4 regions of the Mesorhizobium sp. WSM4845 genome follow, and region 4 is predicted to be linked to each of the others. Evidence: riboswitches for the same ligand, from Rfam matches in the RefSeq annotation. Region 4 holds a riboswitch; each other region holds the start of a gene.

Region 1 (5,143 bases), on a different contig from region 4:
GTCCAGATATACTAATGGCATGTGAACCGGGTCGATGCCGGGGCATGGCGCAGTTCTTGCCTTCTCCCCTTGTGGGAGAAGGTGGATCGGCGCGCAGCGCCGAGACGGTTGAGGGTGCTGGCCGGAGCGCTGTCGGTTCCAAGCTGGAGCACCCCTCATCCGGCCGCTTCGCGGCCACCTTCTCCCACAAGGGGGCCCACAAGGGGGCCCACAAGGGGAGAAGGTGGAGCCAATCTCGTGCAGGCCCATCGCACATGATGGCCGATCCTGCCGGTGAAAATCTCGACGGGCGGTTCGGCGCGCTGCGCCGGTCCCAGAGGTCAGTCCAAAGACTCGGCATTGTGCCAGAAGCCGGCAAGTGTGCATGGCAGCCCATCATGAACGATTGCGAATGAGCATGGTGACCACGAAGAAAGCGCCGACCGAACTGGTGATGATGCCGATCGGCAGTTCCTGCGGCGACAGCAGCGTGCGCGCCAGAAGGTCACTTGCTAGCAGCAGCACCGCTCCGAAGAGGGCGCAGCTTGCAATCAGGCGCAGATGCAACGGGCCGGCCAGGGGCCGGGACAGATGCGGGATCATCAGCCCGACGAAACCGATGACACCTACGACCGAGACCAGGATCGCCGTCGAGAAGGCAGCGACGAGAAACGCCGTCCTGCGCATCCGCACAACCGGCACGCCGAGGCTTTCGGCAGCATTCTCGCCGGCCAGGAAGGCGTCGAGCTTGCGATGGTTCCACAGGCCATAAGCAAGAATGGTGCACGCGCCAAGAGCAGCCAGCCCGACATTGTCCCATCGCGCTAGGCCGAGCCCGCCCATGGTCCAGAACAAAACCGAGCGAGCGGCGCGCTGGTCTCCGGCGAAGACGAGATAGTTGGTCAGGGCGATGAACATGAACGAGACGGCAAGCCCGGCCAGTATCAGCCGTTCGGGGCCTTGCCCCCTCACCCGCGAAACCAGCAAAAGCACGATGCCGGCGGCCAAAATGCCGCCGGTGAAGGCGGCAACCGGCAACGTCCAGATGCCGAAACGGTCGCCAAAAATGGTGATGACGGAAACAGCGCCGGCCGCGGCACCGGAGGACAGCCCGAACAGGAATGGATCGGCGAGATCGTTTCGGGTTACCGTCTGCAGCAGCGCGCCGATGACGCCCAGCCCTGCGCCGACACAGATCGCCATGATGGTGCGCGGCAGCCTGAGATCGACGACAATCTTGGCAACCGGGATCTTGGCGACCGGGATATTGCCGACTGAGCCGGGCACGAGGTCTCCGTCCAGCCCGGCCGCATGTCCGAGCGCAGCAATCACGTCGCTCAACGCTATGACTGTCGATCCATAGGCGATCGACAGCAGAGCAAGAGCGGCGATTGCTGCCGCTCCTGCTGCCATGGCCAATTCGAACGCCCTGTGGCGCAAGCTCAGAAGGCTTCCGGGTGCATCGCGCTGGCGATCTTGCCGATCGCCTCGATGTTAGCAGGTCCGGGCGTCAGCTCGGCATAGCGCAGCGCGACGAAGCGCTCGCTCCTGACCGCATCGGTCTCCTTCATTGCCGGATGGACTTTGAGGAAGTCGAGCAGTTTCCTGTAACCGCCGCCGTCCTGGTAGTCGAGCAGGATCAGGAACTGCGGATTGCGGGAAGCGACCGTTTCCCAGTCCGTGTTGCCCCAGTTCGTCTGCATGTCGGCCATGATGTTGTCGCCGCCGGCAGCGGCGATCATGGCGCTGGGGATCGCGAACTTGCCTGATGTGAAGGGTTTGTCTTCGCCGGAGTCGTAGAGAAACACCCGCGTCCGCTCGCGGTCGCCGGCCTTTGCCGTGATATCGGCGAGTTGCGCTTTCCAGCCTGAAACGAGTTTTTCCGCCTTGGCTTGCTTGCCGAAAATCCTGCCCAGCTTTTCGATGTCGCCGTAGAGCAGGTCCATCGAGGCGGCGGGGCGGTTGTTGTCGAGATGGACGCAGCTTTCCGTCAGCACCAGCGTCTTGACGCCGTGCGGCGCCAGCGTATCTGGCGTTACCTCGCCGCCCGGCTTCATACCGTAATACCAGCCGGCGAAGAAGAAATCGGGCTCGACCGCGACCAGGTTTTCGAGCGCCGGGTATTTCGGCGCAAGTTCAGGGATCGCGCCCTGCTTGGCCTTGAATTCCGGACCGACCTTGTACCATCCGGTGATGCCGGTCAGGCCGACGATCGACGGTTGCAGCCCCAGCGCGAAGGCCATCTCGGCCATGTTCATATCCTGGATGACGGCACGCTTCGGCGCGGCGTCGAACGTCAGCGGCGTACCGCAGCTGTCGACTGTTACCGGGAAAGCGAAGGCGGTCTGGGCAAGCAGCAGAGAGGCAAAAGACAGTGCGAGGCGTTTCACGGATGTTGCTCCTTGGTTAGATCAGAAGAGGCACGGTTCGGGACTTCGAACACCGTGAGTTCGCGGTCTTCGGTCGGATGGCGCAGCCGAAGCACGTCGACGCCGAAAATCTCGCGGATCAACTGCTTGGTCAGCGCCTCGCGCGGACCGGCGAGTGCCTGCAGCCGGGCCTCGTTCATCACCGCGACCCTGGTGGCAAATGGCGTGACCAGCGACAGATCATGCAGCACCGCCACGACGGTCATGCCAAGCTGCGATACGAGTTCGAGAAGTTCGCTGCGGGCGCGCGGATCGAGATGATTGGTCGGTTCATCGAGGAACAGGATTTTCGGCTCCTGGGCGATGGCGCGCGCCAGCTGGGCGCGTTGCCGCTCACCACCCGACAGCGAGCCGATCGTGCGGCCGAGCAGCGGCAGCAGGCCGGTTCTGCGAAGCGCTTCGACGACGATGTCGCGTTGCTCGCTCCTGCGTCGCCAGCAGGCATGCGGGACCCGCCCAAGTCCGACGTAGTCGATCACGGCAAGCCGCGGATCGGGCTGATCGGTCTGGCCGACGACTGCCATGTGCAGCGCCCGCTCGGCGGCCGGAAACGTCTCCAGCCGGCGTCCGGAAAATCTCACATCTCCCGCGCTCGGACGCAGCGTGCCGCATAGCATGCGCAGCAGCGTCGTCTTGCCGGCGCCGTTGGGACCGATGATAGCGAGGCGGTCTCCCGCCGCGACCGAAAGGCTGACCGCACTGACCAGGCGCTGGCCATTCGCCGTGGCGCTCAGTTCACGCGCTTCAAGAAGAGGCTGGCAGGCGTCCAACTTACCGTCACTTTCTCAATGGCGACGGAAGGAAGCTGGACCGGCCGACAAGACCGATGTCCACGTCTCCTCCCGGCACACCCCGTCCGGTCAACTCGTGCGATGGCAGGTCTCCTGGCTCGCGGGTCCTTGCGCCATCCTGCCTTCCCAGCCTTGCCGGCCAGTGGCATTTTCGGATTTTGCTCGCCGCTTACAGTTGCGGGGGCAGCCACGGCCTCGATCCGAAGATCTCACCGTGTTCCCTTTTCACCCTCGCCTTTCGGCTTGGGGACCATCAGTCAGCCACCCTAGTTTTCCGCCAATCCCAGCGCAATAAGTTTCCGGGGTTCGGAGTGCCCCGCGAGCAATGGTCTTGTCAGAACGAGCATACCGAATCTTGTAATGTAATAACGTTACTACTTAAAAGACAACGCCTGCTCCCGTCAAGCGCTTCGCCCAACGCCTTCGACTTGCCGACCACCGTCGCATTGCGCGGTGCGCAATTTCGATCAAACTGCCTCCACCAGGAAGCGATACCATGACCTGGCCAATGCGCAGTCCCACAGCAAGGAGCCATATGAACCCGACCGAGAAAGCGCTGTGGTTCGTCGAAAGCCATCTGCCGGAAGCCATCTCGCTCGACGATGTCGCCAACAGCAGCGGCGTGTCGCGCTTTCACGTGAGGCGGGCTTTCGGTGCGGCGACAGGCCGTTCGGTGATGGGCTACCTGCGTTCTCGCCGCCTGACCGAGGCGGCGCGCAGGCTCGCCGCCGGCGCACCGGACATTCTCTCGGTCGCGCTCGACGCCGGCTATGCCTCGCATGAGGCTTTCACCCGCGCCTTCCGCGACCAGTTCGGCACCACGCCGGAACTGGTGCGCGCGCAAGGCTCACTCAAAAACCTCGATCTCGTGGAGCCGATCCTGATGGACCAGTCCTTCCTCACCAATCTCGAGCCGCCGCGTTTCGAAACCAGCCGGCCGTTCCTCATCGCCGGTCTCGGCGAGCGCTACAGCTGCGAAACCAGCGCCGGCATCCCGATGCAGTGGCAGCGGTTCGGCCCCTATATCGGCAACATTGCAGGCGAGGTCGGCGACGTCGCCTATGGCGTCTGCGTCAACGGCGACGATGCAGGCAATTTCGACTATATCGCCGGCGTCGAGGTGTCCGACTTTTCGGACCTGCCGAAGGAGTTTTCGCGCGTACGCGTGCCGGAGCAGGAATACGCCGTGTTCGCCCATCGTGACCACATCTCGACCATCCGCCGCACGGTCAACACGATCTGGAACAAATGGCTGCCGGCCTCCGGGCACAAGATTGCCGACGCGCCCGAATTCGAGCGCTACGGTCCCGAATTCGATCCGCGCAGCGGCAATGGCGGGCTGGAAATCTGGATACCGGTCAAAGGGTGAGAATGGCCCAGTTTTCAACTTGTGTTGGAGACTAGTGTCGCGGCGCTCCGCCTTATCTTGCCTTCTCCCCTTGTCCCACAAGGGGAGAGGGGAAAGACGCTACAACTCCAGGTTCCAGTTCTGGCCGACCAGATCCTTGCCGAAGGCGTGGTGGCGTTCCTGATTGGCCAGCTTGAACCCGGCCGCCTCGTAGATGCGGCGCGCTGAGGTGAGCACGTCGTTGGTCCACAGCGTCAATTTCTTGTAGCCCTTGGCACGGGCAAGGCCGGTGCATTCCTCGACCAGCCGCCTGCCGATGCCGAGACCGCGCGCCGAGGGTTCGACATAGAGCAGGCGCAGCTTCGCCACCGCGTCCGACTGGCGCACGAGAAAGACCGAGCCGACGACTTCCCCTTCCCGCTCGGCGATCCAGCTGCGTTCCCATTTCGGATCGTAGGATTTGACGAAGGCGCCGAGGATTTCGGCGACCAGCGCCTCATAAGTTTCGTCCCAGCCATATTCCTGCGCGTAGAGCAGGCCCTGGCGATGGATGATCCAGCCGATGTCGCCGACCTGCAAAGACCGCAGCATGTAAG
Region 2 (5,143 bases), on a different contig from region 4:
CATGACTGTCTACGACAACATGGCGTTCTCGATGAAGATCGGCAAGGAGAGCAAGGCCGAGATCGACAAGCGGGTGCGCCAGGCGGCGGAAATCCTGCAGCTGACCAAATATCTCGACCGCCTGCCCAAGGCGATGTCGGGCGGCCAGCGCCAGCGCGTCGCCATCGGCCGCGCCATCGTGCGCAACCCCAAGGTCTTCCTGTTCGACGAGCCGCTGTCGAACCTCGACGCGGCGCTGCGCGTCGCCACCCGCATCGAGATCGCCAAGCTCAAGGAATCGATGCCTGCTACAACGATGATCTACGTCACCCACGACCAGGTCGAGGCGATGACGCTGGCCGACCGCATCGTGGTGCTCAAGGAGGGCCATATCGAGCAGGTCGGCACGCCGATGGAGCTCTACAAGAGACCCGGCAATCTGTTCGTCGCCCAGTTCATCGGCTCGCCGGCCATGAACATCCTGCCGGCGACGATCGACAAATCAGGCGACCCGACCATCGTCAGTCATGTCGGCGGGCGCAAGGCGACGGTGCCGATCGCCACGCCGGCGTCGGCGACGGGCGCTGCGGTGAGCTTCGGCGTGCGGCCGGAAGATCTGACGATCGCCACCGGTGCGGATTATCTTTTCGAGGGAACGGTGGATTATGTCGAGCAACTCGGCGAGGTCCAGCTCGTCTATGTCGACATCGGCCGCGCCGACCTGCCGCTGGTCACCAAGCTGCCAGGCAATGTCGGGGTCAAGCGCGGCGCTGCGCTGCGCTTGAATGCCGATGCCGGCGACCTGCATATTTTCGATGCCGACGGACATTCATTCACGCTCCACAAAGCGGAAGCAAAGGCAGCCTGAGAGCAGCAGCCGAACTGATGGATGTTTGGTGACCCAAAAACGAGAGCGGCGGGCAAGCCGCCACTCTTGTGCGTTCCGGTCGCTGTTAGTGCGACGTGCGTCCAAGTGGACGCACAAAGGTACGCTCCAACACTTTAAACCTGCGCATCGTGCTTTCCGAGAATCGGAACCGATTTTCGGGCCGATGCGCTAGCGGCCGAACAGGTTCCGGTCGCTGCCCTGCGGGGCGGACTTCTGTACGTCGCCCGACGAGTTGAGCAGCTTGTAGACCGGCGAGCCGGTATTGCGTACCGAAGAAGTCTGCGTGTTGTCGACGTTGATGGTCGCCTGCTTGTTGATGTCGGTTCTGCCAAAGTTGTCGCTACCGGCAAAAGCGCCGCCCGCAGCAATCAAAAGCGCGGCGGCGGTAAGAACGATCTTCTTCATTTTCAAAACTCCTGGATTTTCTTGGTTCCGCCAGCCCGGCGGGCAAATGCCGCCGCCGCTGTTGGAACGAACTGTTAGTTGTTGCCGAACAGGTTACGGTCGCTGCCGTTGACGGGTTTCTCGTCAGCCAGAACCGGATTCTGCACCGAAGCCGAACTCCGAATCGAAGCCGTGTACGAGTTGCTGTCGACCGCAGCGGCCGGCTGGTTGGCGCCGTTCGATCCAAAGTTGTCGCTGCCGGCAAAAGCGCTGCCGGAGATGGCCACAATGGCGGCGGTGGCAAGAATGAGCTTCTTCATTTCAAATACTCCTGAGTTCCTCAGATCCCGAGCGGCGGACCGCCACTTTGCTGTTTGGGACCAGCTGTTAATTGTTGCCGAAAAGGTTGCGGTCGGCGCCCTGGCCAACGGGCTGCTTTTCAGCGTGAGCCGGCGTCTGGACAGAGGCCGTATACGAGCTGTCGACCGAAGCAGTCGGCTGGTTGGCGGCGTTGGACCCATAATGGTCGCTGCCGGCAAAGGCGCTGCCGGTGATGGCCAGAGCGGCGACGGCAGCAAGAGCGATCTTTTTCATTTTAGTACTCCAGTATCTTAGTCTTCAGTCCGTCTAGCGGCGTGTCTTGGGAGGATGCGCGCGTCGTTCGGACAGCCCCGATGTGGGAAGGCCATTCGGCGGATTCCAATCACGAAGTTGTTCCGTGTGGACCAAGAATCTACACCTTGAAATTGTACCAGAGGCATCTACTACCATAGTTTTATGGTTCGTTTTCAATATCTTATTCAAAATTAGCCATTCATGATTTGACGGATTGGCGGATCTGCGTTCACAGCATGCTGTACGCATTGTCAACAGAAACGAACCGTTCGGTTCGATTTTAGAAGCGGCTAATAGTCACTTTTGTAAACTGTTAACCTTCCTGGTCTCCGCCGCGGGTCGGATTCGATGTCACGGCAGCCGACAATGGCCGCCGACAAAGTGGGGTTTCAGCCCTGCAGATATAAACCTGCAGGTTTCGCCGGCGGTGTCGCGCCGCATGGATACGATGTCGCTTTCATGCCGGCAGTCAGCCGGCCGGCATGATTAGATCACGCCATCTCAGGTGCCGCTTGGTGACGACGAAGCGGAGAATTGGGAAGCCGGTCAGAACCCGGCGCTGCCCCCGCAACGGTGGTGGAGTTCAAGTCGCAACGGGAGACCACTGGGCCACAAGCCTGGGAAGGTGTCGCGACGAGTCCGCAAGGACACTCCAGAGCCCGGAAACCAGCCCGAGATTTTCAGACTCGACTGATCGCGGTGGGCGGTCAAGAGGTGGATGATGCACGTCCGGCCCTGTCGCCGGCGTGCAAACGGTCCTCCCTCCATCACCACCAGTTCAGTCCTTACACGAGGACAGGACATGGACGCGCGCAACGACATGCTGAGGCTCTTGCACGGCCGCAGGCAAGGCTATTCGCTCGAGCAGCCCTTCTACACCGATCCAGATTTCTTCAAGCTCGACATGGAGCTGATCTGGTATCGCGACTGGCTGTTCATCGGCCACGATTGCGAGTTGCCGAAAGCTGGCAGCTATATCACCGCCCAGATCGGCGACTATCCGGTCGTGCTGGTCCGCGACCAGCAAGGCAAGATCAATGCCTTCCACAATTCCTGCCGGCATCGCGGCAGCCGTGTCTGCAATGCCGACAAGGGCACTGCGGCGAAGCTGGTCTGCCCCTATCACCAGTGGACCTACGAGCTGGACGGCCGGCTGTTGTTTGCTCGCCAGATGGCAGACGGCTTCGACAAGAGCCAGTTCAGCCTGAAGCCGGTGGCTTGCGAAAGCGTTGCCGGCTACATCTTTATCTGCCTGGCCAACGAGCCGGCCGACTTCGCGCCGATGCGCGCCATGATCGAGCCTTACCTGCTGCCGCACCGGCTGCGCGAGGCAAAAATCGCATTCGAATCGACCATCGTCGAGAATGGCAACTGGAAGCTCGTCTGGGAGAACAACCGCGAGTGCTACCATTGCGCCGGCAACCATCCGGAACTCTGCAAGACATTCCCGGAAGCGCCGACCGTGACCGGCGTGCAGGGCGCCGACAGCGATCCAGAGATGCTCGCGCACTGGGCGAAATGCGAGGCGGCGGGCTTGCCGAGCAAGTTCCGCATCGATCCGGCCGGGCAGTATCGCGCCACCCGCGCGCCGCTGCTGCGCGACGCCGTCAGCTATACGATGACGGGAAGACGCGCGGTGAAGAAGAACCTTTCCGACAGCGTTTCGACCGACCGTATCGGCTCGCTGCTGCTCTATCACTATCCGACGAGTTGGAACCATATCCTCGGTGATCATGCCGTCACCTTCCGCGTGCTGCCGATCAGTGCCACGGAAACGGCCGTCACCACCAAATGGCTTGTCCACAAGGACGCGGTCGAAGGCGTCGATTACGACCTCGTCGAACTCACCCATGTCTGGACCGAGACCAACGACCAGGACCGTCGCATTGTCGAGGAAAACGCCTTCGGCATCCTGTCGCCGGCCTATGAGCCCGGCCCCTATTCGGAACTGCATGAGGGCGGCGTCATCCAGTTCGTCGAATGGTACGCCTCCTTCATCGGGCCGCGCCTTGCCGAGGCCGGGCGGCCGGCGCTGCGCAGCGTCGCCTGAACGAGGTCAAGGGGATGAATGCGATGACGGACCTTGGCCTCTACCGCCATCTCGACGAGATGGCGCCCTGGAACGACAGGCTCCAGGTGCTGGAAGTCATCGGCGTCAGCGACGAGGCGCCTGACGTGAAGACCTTCACCTTCCGCTCTGACAACCAGACCTGGTTCCGCTACAGACCGGGGCAGTTCGTGACGCTGGAACTGCCGACCACCGAGGGCCCGATGATGCGGACCTATACGCTGTCGTCCTCGCCGTCGAGGCCGTTCTCGATTGCGGTGACGGTGAAAGCGCAGGCCGGCAGCCTCGGCACCCGCTGGATGTTCGACAATCTGAAGCCCGGCGTTCACGTGAAGGCCTATGGGCCGGCGGGCGACTTTTCGCTGCACAGTCATCCAGCGGCCAAGTATCTGTTCATTTCGGCCGGCTCAGGCGTGACGCCGATGATGTCGATGCTGCGCTGGCTGAACGACTGCGCGCCATGGACAGATGTCGGCTTCGTCAACTGCGCGCGAAAGCCCGAGGAGATCATCTTCCGCAAGGAACTCGAGCTGCTCGGCAGCCGCATGCCGGGCCTGACGCTCGGCTTCATGATCGAGGAGCGGTCCAGCCGTGAGGGCTGGTTCGGCCATATGGGCCGGATCGACGCGATACGGCTGCCGCTGCTGGCGCCCGATTTTCGCGAGCGCGAAATTTTCTGCTGCGGCCCCGACCCCTTCATGCGCGCCGTGCGGCAGATGCTGGAGGCGGCCGGCTTCGACATGGCCAACTACCATCAGGAGAGCTTTGCGGCCCCGGCGGTGGAGGAAATTCCGGCCCCGTTCGGTTCGCCGGCAGAGGGTGGGCCGGCAAAAGGTGGGCCAGCAGAGGGCGGCATCGAGGTACCTGCCGAGGCCGCAACGCCGATCCGCTTTTCGCTTTCGGATATTGATGCCGAATGCGTTGCCGGCCAGACCGTGCTGCAGACGGCGCGCGCTTCGGGCGTACGCATCCCCGCAGCCTGCGAGTTCGGCCTGTGCGGAACCTGCAAGGTGAAAAAGGTCTCGGGCACGGTCGAGATGAGCCACAATGGCGGCATCCTCGATCACGAGATCGACGACGGCTTCATCCTTGCCTGCTGTTCGAAGCCGCTGACGGCGCTCGAGATCGACGCCTGACCGGGGAGCTTAAACCCCGTAGCGCTCGGTGCGGATGAGGCTTGCCGGAACGCCGGCATCGATCAGCGCCTG
Region 3 (5,143 bases), on a different contig from region 4:
GACTGGCGGAGGTGTGCGAGGTTCAGCTTGCTTACGCGATCGGTGTCGCCGCGCCGGTCTCTATCCTCGTCAATACATTCGGAACCGCAAAGATTGATGAAAAAAGGATCGAGCGCGCCGTCCTTGAGCTTTTCGATCTCCGGCCGAAAGGCATCATCAAGGCGCTTGATCTCTTACGGCCGATTTACCGCAAGACCGCGACATACGGACACTTCGGCCGCGAAGAGCCGGAGTTCACCTGGGAAAAGACGGACAGAGCTGACGACCTGTTGCGTGAGGCAGGACCGGCAGCTGCGTGATGCGCGGGTATTGGATGCGTCGGCGTAGGGCGACCCATTCCACACTCGCCAAAAACACGCCGGCCCCGGCGTGGCGAGAAGCCGGCTCGGGTTTTTGGCGGAGACACTGATGTCGAAATATGACCTGCTTTGCATCGGCAATGCCATTGTCGACATCATAGCCCAGTGCGACGAGGCATTCCTTGAGACGAACGGCATCATCAAGGGCGCGATGAACCTGATCGACACGAGGCGCGCCGAGCTACTCTACAGCCGCATGGGCCCGGCTATCGAAGCCTCCGGCGGCAGCGCCGGCAACACGGCGGCGGGCGTCGCCAGCTTCGGCGGCCGCGCCGCCTTCTTCGGCAAGGTCTCGAACGACACGCTCGGCGTAATCTACGCCCACGACATCCATGCCCAGGGAGTTGCCTTCGACACCAGGCCGCTCACGGGTGAGCCGCCGACGGCGCGCTCGATGATCTTCGTCACCCCTGACGGCGAGCGCTCGATGAACACCTATCTCGGCGCCTGCGTCGAGCTCGGGCCGGAGGATGTCGAGGCCGACAAGGCCTCTGGCGCCAAGGTCACCTATTTCGAAGGCTATCTGTGGGATCCGCCGCGCGCCAAGGAAGCAATCCGCCAAACGGCGATGCTGGCGCACGCGGCAGGCCGCGAAGTGTCGATGACCCTGTCGGATTCGTTTTGCGTCGATCGCTACCGAGACGAGTTCCTCGAACTGATGCGTTCGGGCACGGTCGATATCGTCTTTGCCAACAGCCACGAGATCAAGTCACTCTATCAGACATCGTCGTTTGACGAGGCGCTGGCGCAGATCCGCAAGGATTGCCGTATCGCCGCCGTGACCCGCTCGGAAAAAGGTTCGGTGATCGTGCGCGGGGACGAGACCGTGGTCATCAAGGCGACCGCCATCAAGGAACTGGTCGACACCACGGGTGCCGGCGATCTCTATGCCGCCGGCTTCCTGCATGGATACACGCAAGGCCGCGACCTGCAGACCTGCGGCGACCTTGGCTCACTGGCGGCCGGATTGGTGATCCAGCAGATCGGCCCCAGGCCACGGCAGAATCTGCGACGAGAGGCTGAGCAGCCGGGGTTGCTGTAGGGGGCATTTCCGCGAAGTGCTGCCCACCTTCCCGTTTTGCAGGCTGTCCAGACAAGCGCGGGTAAACGTCGCGTACCCGTCCGTGAAGGATGGCGGTTTTCTCCAAATTTCTGATTTCTTGAGGCTCAGGAACGTTGTCACACTTCGGGCCAGTACTGCCGGCCGATCATGATGGCCAACACGCCCTTTTTGACGAAGGTCGTTTTGAGCCGGGATCGTACAATTGACAGATTGCCCGAGCGACCAGGCACAGCCTGCGCAAACCGGAGAGTGGCGCAAATGGCTCAGCTCTACCCGCGACCTGCGACTTGGGAACACGCCGCAGGTGAACGGCTCACATAAACACATAAACATTTCTTTATACGTCATTGACAAAGGGGGCTGCTGCGATTGTCGGCGCGTCGTGGTTCTCCGCAAGGCGTTGCCGTAGCGGAGCTAAGAGGGAAGCCGGTGCAATGCCGGCGCTGCCCCGCAAATGTAAGCGGCGAGCCAAACCCATCAATGTCACTAGGGCGAACTGCCCCGGGAAGACGGGGCAGAGGCTGTGACCCGCGAGTCAGGAGACCTGCCACGGCCAACAACGTCCACGGGCGGGGTGTCTGGTGGCCGCGGCAGCTCGGCGTTGATGCCGGCCTGCTAGCGCCTTCCTTGTCCCCGCCCCAACCATCGGGGTATGGAATGAATGTTTCCCAGCAAGTTCCCATAGCAACGCTTGGCGTGCCGCGTATCGGTCGCCGGCGAGAACTGAAATTCGCGCTCGAAAGCTACTGGTCCGGAAAATCGTCTGCTGCCAACCTAGTGTCGACGGCCAAGGCACTGCGTGCCGCCAGCTGGAGCGAGCAGCACGACCGCGGCGTGTCGAAAATCCCGTCGAACGATTTCTCACTGTATGACCATGTGCTCGACACCGCAGCAATGGTCGGCGCCGTGCCAGCTCGTTACGGCTGGACGGGCGGCGAGGTCCCGCTTGACATCTACTTCGCGATGGCGCGCGGGACGCAAGGCGATACTGCGGGTTGTGGACACGCCAGTCACGGGCATGCAGTTCAGGGGCAGCGCGTAACCGCGATGGAAATGACCAAATGGTTCGACACTAACTACCACTACATCGTGCCGGAGCTGGGCGACGATCAGACATTCGCCCTCTCGCCGGCGAAACCAGTCGATCACTTTCTGGAGGCAAAAGAGCTCGGCATCCATACACGCCCGGTCATCCTTGGACCGGTGACCTTCCTCAAGCTGGCGAAGTCTCCCGACCAGGGCTTCAATCCCATAGCGCTCCTACCGCGCCTGCTGCCCGTCTACGAGCAACTCCTGCAGAGGCTGGAGCTCTCGGGGGCCGACTGGGTGCAGATTGATGAGCCGGCCCTTGTGCTCGATCTTAACCCGAACGAACGAGCTGCCTTCGAATTCACCTATGGGCAGCTGTCGAAAGCCGCGCCCAAGTTGAAAATTATGCTGGCTACCTATTTCGGGCCGCTGGGAAACAATCTCGAGACCGCGCTTTCGCTGCGCCTGGCGGGCCTGCATCTCGACCTCGTGCGCGCTCCCGAGCAGTTGGAGACGGTTGGTCGGCTCGCACCGAAGGATCTGGTGCTCTCACTTGGCCTGATCGACGGCCGCAACGTCTGGCGCGCGAACCTTGGCTGCCATTCTCGACCGCATCAAGCCGGTCGTTGCCGGGTGGCCGCTGGATCGCGTCGAGATTGCGCCTTCCTGCTCGATGCTTCATGTGCCGATGGACCTGCGGATGGAGACCGCGCTCGATGTAGACCTCCGTTCGTGGCTGGCATTCGCCGCCCAGAAGACTGAAGAGCTGCTCGTGCTGGCCCAAGCCTTGTCCGAAGGCAGGGAGGCCGTAGCAGGCGCGCTGAAGGCTTCTGAAGAGGCGACCGCCGCGCGCGCAATGTCTGCAAAGGTCCATGATCCGCTCGTCCACGGGCGCGTTAGCAGCATTGACGGCGTCATGAAGCAACGAAAGAGCGCATTTGCCAAGCGCTCGAGCATCCAGGCCGACACGCTCGGCCTGCCGCCGTTCCCCACGACGACCATCGGGTCCTTCCCGCAGACGCCCGAGGTGCGCAGGGCGCGCTCCGCCCATGCGAAGGGCCGGCTGAGCTATATCGACTACCAGGCCTTCCTGAAGAAGGAGACCGAGGCGGCGGTCCGTTGGCAGGAGGAGATCGGGTTTGGACGTGCTGGTACATGGCGAGTTTGAACGCAACGACATGGTGCAGCATTTCGGCGAGCAGCTGTCCGGCCTCGCCTTCACCCAGCATGGCTGGGTGCAAAGTTACGGCTCCCGGCTCGTGCGCCCTCCCATCATCTTCGGCGACGTATCGCGGCCCAATCCGATGACGGTTCTCTGGTGGCAATTTGCCCAGTCGCTGACGAAAAAGCCAATGAAGGGCATGCTCACAGGCCCAGTGACGATTCTTAACTGGTCTTTTGTTCGCGACGACGTACCCCGCGCCAAGGCCTGCTGCCAGATCGCACTTGCCATCCGCGATGAAGTGGCTGCCCTTGAAAGAGCTGCCGCAAGGGTGATCCAGATCGATGAGGCCGCGTTTCGCGAAGGCTTGCCCCTGCGGAAGTCCGACTGGAAACATTATCTCGGCTGGGCTGTCGAATGCTACCGGATCGCTTCGACGGGCGTAGAGGACGCGACCCAAATTCACCCACGTGTGCTATTCAGAGTTCAATGAGATCATCGACTCGATCGATGAACTGGACGCGGACGTCATTTCGATAGAGACGTCGCGCTCCAAAATGGAACTGCTGGACGCCTTCACCAAGTCCAAATATCCGAACGAAATCGGTCCTGGCGTCTACGACATTCACTCACCACGTGTCCCGGAGATCGGCGAGATATTGCATCTCGCCCAACTTGCCCGCGAGCGACTGTCGGACGGCCAATTGTGGGTGAATCCGGACTGTGGCCTCAAAACAAGGAAATGGGAGGAGGTCCGCCCTGCCCTCATCAACATGGTCGCTGCAGCACGCGCGCTAAGGGAGAAAGTGCAGGCGCAGGCCGCTGGGCCACTGTGACGGGCAAACATGTGACCCGCGGGCTTTGCGGATATTTAAGGCAGAAAGGACGCCATCGAAAGCCGCGCGCAAGTCGGTCGACGCGTGCGAGGCCCCCACCCTTGTCGTCCAGCCGAAGGTCCGCTCGACGACTCAGCGGCGGACAGGATCTGGAAGCACTTCTGGTCGTCCGAAGACGGATGATTTCGCCACGAAATGGAGGAAGGCGGCTTTGTCCATGAGCTTCTGCCTCTCACACCGCCAGCGGTCAACAGACACTTCACCGAGGGCGAACGATGCCGCCGGTGCACCGGCACATCGAGATATCGGCGGCGAGGTCGACCATCGAGAGCATCGGTCGCATGTGGCGGACATCGACAAAATAGCAATACCGCCTAACCGCAAGCTGCGACCATTCCTCATCGCTTGATTGAAACTTGGCTGCATCTGGCATGGCGCTTGCTCCGCTTCCGCTAAGGTTCGCTGGAACAGGTTTTCACGCGCACGGGTCGCGGTGAAGTGTTGCTCGACACAAAGGCAGCCGCCAACATTACGATCGATCCAAAGATCTCAGGATGTGCTCTCCGAGCCTACCTTTCCGTTGTTTAGGCTACCGGAGGAGCGGCGAGGAGTAGAACCAACCAAGGTGTAAGGAGCATCTGATGTCGAACATGATGAAGGCGCTGGTCAAGGCCAAGGCCGAGCCGGGCATCTG
Region 4 (5,143 bases):
GACCTCGCTTTCGCCCTTGAAGGAAACGGCGCCCGCAAGGATGCGGCCGTCGAGTTCAGGCAGGACGACATGCATGGCGAGGTCGGCGGGCGCCAGGCCGCGCTGGTTGTCTTGCCAGATATCGCGGCGTGTCGTCGCGACGATGACCTGGAAGACAGGAACGCCGGCGCGGTCGAACGGGGTTTCGACGCCGGGCTCAGCACCCGAGGCGAAGGCGGTCGCGGTGATGATGGCGGCAGGGTGTAGCGTGGCAAGCGCGGTTTCGACAAAGGCGAGCGAGGCCGGGTCCTTGAGGCTGGAGACGAAGATCGGCACGGGGGCCATGCCGCGCTGCCGCAGCGCTTCAAACAATGCGTCGATCGGCGCGACGTCGGCGGCGAGCAGCATCGAGCGGTAGAAGAGAATGGGGATGATGGGGGCGGATTCTATGGCTGCAAGGCCGCGTTCCTTCGCGCCCCCCTCTGTCCTGCCGGACATCTCCCCCACAAGGGGGGAGATCGCCCCGTCATCGACGCTGTTGTCAACGTTAGACGTTACAGAATTCGCGATGCGGTCAGTGACGGCTAATCTCCCCCCAAGTGGGGGAGATGTCCGGCAGGACAGAGGGGGGCGCGAAGGAACGCCGGCATTTGAAAAGTCCGGTCTTTCTACGCCCCCCAATCCCGGCTCATAAAATCCCGCCTTCGGCACGACAACCGGCTCCGCGACCGCCACGTCTGATCCGGCGAGACTTGCCAGCCTCCGCACCAGCGCCGTCATATTCTCCGGGCCGCCTTCGCGGAAATAGCCGAGCAGGCCGTCGAGCTCCTGGCGCGGCAGCGTCGAGCCTTCGATCAGCCGCAAATCCTCGTCGCGGCATTCGCCGGGCAGCAGCGCCAGTTTTATGCCGTGCGCGCGGGCGGTCGAGGCGAGCTGGTCGCAGCCATAGCGCCACCAGTCGTAACCGCCGAGGATGCGAACCAGAACAACCCTGGCGTGCCGGGCGACGCTGTCGATCCAGAGGTCTACTGACATCGGATGGCGCAGGTCACGTAGAGCCGCCAGCCGCATCGACGGCAGCCGATCCGCGTCCGCCTGCCACGCCGCCGCCAGCCCGGCCAGGTCGCTGTCGGTGAAGGACAGCGCCACGACATCCGCAGGCGTCTGCCTGAGATCGACAGGCTCGGCGAGATCGTCGAGCGAGGCGGATGTGGTGGTGAGGATGTGCATAGCGGCTCGTGCCTGAGGTCAGCCGGCGAGAATACGCTCGATGGCCGGGCGGTTCAGCCCTTTCAGGCCGATGACGACGAGGCGCGAGCGGCGGTCGTCGTCGGCAGTCCAGGCGCGGTCGTAGTAGTGGTTGACGCGCGGCCCGACAGCCTGCAGCAACAGTCGCATCGGCTTGCCGCCGACCTCGACGAAGCCTTTTACGCGCAGCACGTTTTCTTCCTCCGCCGCCGTGGCGACACGCAAAGCCAGCTCATCGGGATTGGCGATCGACGGAATGTCGATGACGAACGAGTCGAAATCGTCATGCTCGTGATCGAGCTCGTCGTCGTGGTGGGTCTTGCGGTTCTCGATGTCGTCCTCGACGGCAAGGCCGAGGCCGAGCAGCACGGAGGGATCGACCTTGCCCTGCGAGGTCGGCACGATCTTCACCGCGCGGGCGGCGTGCTTGCCGATGACGGCATTGGCGCGGGCCGAGCCGGCGGCGTCCATCAGGTCGCTCTTCGACAATATGATCAGGTCGGCGCAGGCGAGCTGGTCCTCGAACACCTCCTCGACCGGATCGTCGTGGTCGAGCGTCTCGTCCTGCGCGCGCTGCGCCTGCAGGGCGTCCATGTCGTTGGCAACGCGGCCTTCGGCCAGCGCCGGTCCGTCGACCACGGCAATGACGCCGTCGACCGTCACCCGGCTCTTCACCGTCGGCCACTGGAAGGCCTGGACCAGCGGCTTGGGCAGGGCCAGCCCGGAGGTTTCGATCAGGATATGGTCGACCCTGGGCGTCAGCGACAGGATCTGGTCGAGCGCCGGGACGAAATCGTCGGCGACGGTGCAGCAGATGCAGCCATTGGCCAGCTCGACGATGTTTTCCTCAGGGCAGGTGTCGATGCCGCATCCCTTAAGAATCTCGCCATCGATGCCGATGTCGCCGAACTCGTTGACGATGATGGCCAGCCGCTTGCCGCCAGCGTTTTCGAGCAGATGGCGGATCAGCGTCGTCTTGCCGGCGCCGAGGAAGCCGGTGACGACGGTGCAGGGCACGCGCGAGACGGAAGTGGTCATATCTGGTCCTTCAAAAGGTCGAGGGGAGGGATGCGGGCAACGAGGCCGCGCTTCAGGCAATCGGGGCGGCCGCGCCATGGCATGAGGCCGTCGGTCGAGGTGGCGAAGAGTCTTGCGCCGGTGATGAGATCGGCGCCGCTGGTCGCGGTCAAGTCGCCGAAGACATAGCTCCAGCAGCCGTCGCGCAGGATAGCGGCGCTGAGGCGGCGCTTGCAGTTGCCGAGGCATTCGACGCTGCGGATACGGATGTTTTCGCCCGAGGCGGCGCGGCGCGTATCTTCGGCCAACAATTCGCCGGCGCGGGGATGGCCGTCGGAGCCGGTCTCGTCACGGCAGGAGGCGCAGACGATCACGGTGACGTCGGCCAGAGCATCATCATCGCCGGACAATACGCCCGCTGTCTCAGCCGAAAAACTGCTGTCGCGTTCCAAATCAGGCTCCTTGCCCGGAAAACCCGCCAGGCGATCGGATTCTTATGTCCTAGACGGCAGGTCTCCTGGCTCGCGGGTCATCGCCTTGGTGCCGCCTTCCCGGGATTTTCCCAGTGGTTATCGGCCTTGGCTCGTCGCTTACAGTTGCGGGGACAGCCGCGGATTTGAAATCGGATTTCGCACCGCATTCCCTCTTGGCTCCTCCCTTTGCCGAGAGGAGACCGTCTGAACCGGATTTAGGCTTGTGGAGGCAGTCGTGTCAACGCATGCTTCCGACACGGCGAGGGAAAACGCTTCAGAGCAATTTTCGAAGTCGGCGCTGCCCCTCATTGCCCTGCCGGGCATTTCTCCCCGTATAGTGACGGGGAGAAAGAACTGGCCGCAACGGCGGCGCCCCCTCCTGCAACGCTGGCGATTGGCGAAACCATCGATGACAGCGTCCCTCTCCCCGTCTCTATACGGGGAGAGGATGCCGGCAGGCAGGTGAGGGGCAGCGCCGACATCGGCAACCCTCACGAAACCGCGACATCCGCCAGCGCATGGCCCAGATCCCCCGCAGGCGTCACCTCGATGCGTTCGAGCCCGAGCCAGCCTTGCATCAACTGCAATTCCTCAAAAAGTTCGGCGGCGGTTTGCGGCGGCGCGCCGGGCTCGGCATAGGCGGCATGGACGCGCAGCACGCCGGCCCGGCGGTCAGCCCTAAGGTCGATGCGCGCCACGATCCTTTCGCCGAGCAGGAACGGCAGCACATAATAGCCGTATTGGCGCTTTTCAGCAGGGGTGTAGATCTCGATGCGATAGCGGAAGTCGAACAGTCTTTCCGTACGCGTCCGTTCGAAGACAACCGGATCGAACGGAGCGAGCAAGGCGCGCGCCTCGATCTTGCGCGGAAAACGAACGTCCTTGTGAAGATAGGCGGGCTTGCTCCAGCCTTCGACCCGAACCGGCAAAAGATCACCGCCGTCGACCAGTTCCTCGATGCGGCCTTTGATATCAGCGGGAGAGAGGCGGAAATAGTCGCGCAGGTCGCCTGCTGTGGCGACGCCGTGGGCGCGGGCGGAGATGCGCAGCAATTCGCGGTGCGCATCCTCAGGCGAGGGCACCGGCAGGGCAAGTATTTCCGGCGGCAGCACGCGCTGGGGCAGATCATAAAGCCGCTCGAAGCCACGACGTGACGCCGTGGTGATGCGGCCGGCCCAGAACAGCCATTCGAAAGCGTGCTTGGCGTCGCTCCAGCCCCACCAGCCGCCGGAGCCTTTCTGGCCTTCCAGGGCGGAAGCGGCGATCGGGCCGCGTTCGAGGACCTCGCGATAAATATCTTCAATGTAGGCGGCGCGCTCGCGGCCCCACTTGGCCAGCCCGTTATACATTTCCTCGCCACGTTCGGCCCGTTCCATGCGCCAGCGCATCAGCGGATAGGTCTCGACCGGCAGAAAGGAGGCTTCGTGCGCCCAATATTCGAAGACTTTGCGCTTGCGCGTCACGGCGGCGTTGTCGAGCAGGGCGAGCGGGTAGGGGCCAAGCCGCGAATAGAGCGGCATATAATGGGCACGCACCACCGCGCTGACGGAATCGATCTGCAGCAGACCGGTCCGGCCAAGCACACGGGCCAGATGGCGGCGATCGGGCGTGCCGTTAGGGCGAGGATCGGCAAACCCCTGTGCGGCAAGCGCGATGCGCCGGGCCATGGCGAGCGAGATTTTTTCCTTCATGCAGACGGCACTCTGTCGGCGTTTGACCAAAGGTGGGAGCGATGATTCCGCGCCATGCTAGCAGGGTTTTGGCGGCATCCATGTCAGGAGAGAAAAGTGGAGTAAACAGTGAAGGAAATCAAACAGGAGCGGATCGGACCAGTTTTTCCGGATATGCCGTCGAGCACCGTGTTTTGAACAAGGTTTGACTTGCTTCACCGAAAGCCCTGCGCTAACCCTCGCCGCGTTGCAGCATAGAGCCCCCTAAAACGGTTCAGTGGTTAAACTGTCACGCTTCCGCAAGTGGGTCCGGTGCTGTAATCAGAGTGGATTGGCCGCCAACGGAAAGCTGCAGCATGAACGCATTGTTGAGTTCGTACCTGCCCATCGTCCTGTTCATCGGCGTGGCGCTGGTCGTCGGCCTGGCGCTGCTTGCAGCACCCTTCCTGGTGGCCTACCGCAATCCCGATCCGGAAAAGCTTTCCGCCTATGAATGCGGCTTCAACTCGTTTGACGATGCCCGCATGAAGTTCGACATCCGCTTCTACCTGGTGTCGATCCTGTTCATCATCTTCGATCTGGAAGTGGCCTTCCTGTTTCCGTGGGCAGTGTCTTTCGGCCAGATCGGCATGCTCGGCTTCTGGTCGATGATGGTGTTTCTGGCGGTGCTGACCATCGGCTTTGCCTATGAATGGAAGAAAGGAGCGCTGGAATGGGATTGAGCGACAATTCCGGCACGCTCGTCGCGCCGAAGCC

The links. Region 4 has a riboswitch for cobalamin ahead of AC0L2C_RS29305 (DUF1636 family protein). Riboswitches for the same ligand answer to the same signal wherever they lie in the genome.
Region 1: linked by a shared signal. The riboswitch ahead of AC0L2C_RS20045 (ABC transporter ATP-binding protein) and the one ahead of AC0L2C_RS29305 (DUF1636 family protein) in region 4 are both predicted to bind cobalamin.
Region 2: linked by a shared signal. The riboswitch ahead of AC0L2C_RS07530 (aromatic ring-hydroxylating oxygenase subunit alpha) and the one ahead of AC0L2C_RS29305 (DUF1636 family protein) in region 4 are both predicted to bind cobalamin.
Region 3: linked by a shared signal. The riboswitch ahead of metE (5-methyltetrahydropteroyltriglutamate--homocysteine S-methyltransferase) and the one ahead of AC0L2C_RS29305 (DUF1636 family protein) in region 4 are both predicted to bind cobalamin.

Annotation. Positions count from the first base shown of each region.
Region 1 covers NZ_JBVVQA010000017.1:98,593-103,735, reverse strand. Annotated here, with positions in the region: gene AC0L2C_RS20055 (FecCD family ABC transporter permease) at 376-1,392, opposite strand; gene AC0L2C_RS20050 (ABC transporter substrate-binding protein) at 1,422-2,369, opposite strand; gene AC0L2C_RS20045 (ABC transporter ATP-binding protein) at 2,366-3,178, opposite strand; cobalamin riboswitch at 3,266-3,469, opposite strand; gene AC0L2C_RS20040 (AraC family transcriptional regulator) at 3,735-4,568, shown strand; gene AC0L2C_RS20035 (bifunctional helix-turn-helix transcriptional regulator/GNAT family N-acetyltransferase) at 4,668-5,143, opposite strand, start outside.
Region 2 covers NZ_JBVVQA010000004.1:320,402-325,544, reverse strand. Annotated here, with positions in the region: gene AC0L2C_RS07550 (ABC transporter ATP-binding protein) at 1-847, shown strand, start outside; gene AC0L2C_RS07545 (DUF680 domain-containing protein) at 1,037-1,273, opposite strand; gene AC0L2C_RS07540 (DUF680 domain-containing protein) at 1,348-1,572, opposite strand; gene AC0L2C_RS07535 (DUF680 domain-containing protein) at 1,640-1,846, opposite strand; cobalamin riboswitch at 2,354-2,556, shown strand; gene AC0L2C_RS07530 (aromatic ring-hydroxylating oxygenase subunit alpha) at 2,670-3,917, shown strand; gene AC0L2C_RS07525 (FAD-binding oxidoreductase) at 3,941-5,071, shown strand; gene AC0L2C_RS07520 (FAD-binding oxidoreductase) at 5,081-5,143, opposite strand, start outside.
Region 3 covers NZ_JBVVQA010000013.1:127,718-132,860, forward strand. Annotated here, with positions in the region: gene metK (methionine adenosyltransferase) at 1-299, shown strand, start outside; gene AC0L2C_RS16895 (adenosine kinase) at 409-1,401, shown strand; cobalamin riboswitch at 1,789-1,988, shown strand; partial or broken gene metE (5-methyltetrahydropteroyltriglutamate--homocysteine S-methyltransferase) at 2,080-4,449, shown strand; gene tdh (L-threonine 3-dehydrogenase) at 5,091-5,143, shown strand, end outside.
Region 4 covers NZ_JBVVQA010000036.1:62,621-67,763, reverse strand. Annotated here, with positions in the region: partial or broken gene AC0L2C_RS29315 (cobaltochelatase subunit CobN) at 1-1,209, opposite strand, end outside; gene cobW (cobalamin biosynthesis protein CobW) at 1,228-2,265, opposite strand; gene AC0L2C_RS29305 (DUF1636 family protein) at 2,262-2,696, opposite strand; cobalamin riboswitch at 2,735-2,937, opposite strand; gene AC0L2C_RS29300 (winged helix-turn-helix domain-containing protein) at 3,209-4,408, opposite strand; gene AC0L2C_RS29295 (NADH-quinone oxidoreductase subunit A) at 4,744-5,109, shown strand; gene AC0L2C_RS29290 (NuoB/complex I 20 kDa subunit family protein) at 5,100-5,143, shown strand, end outside.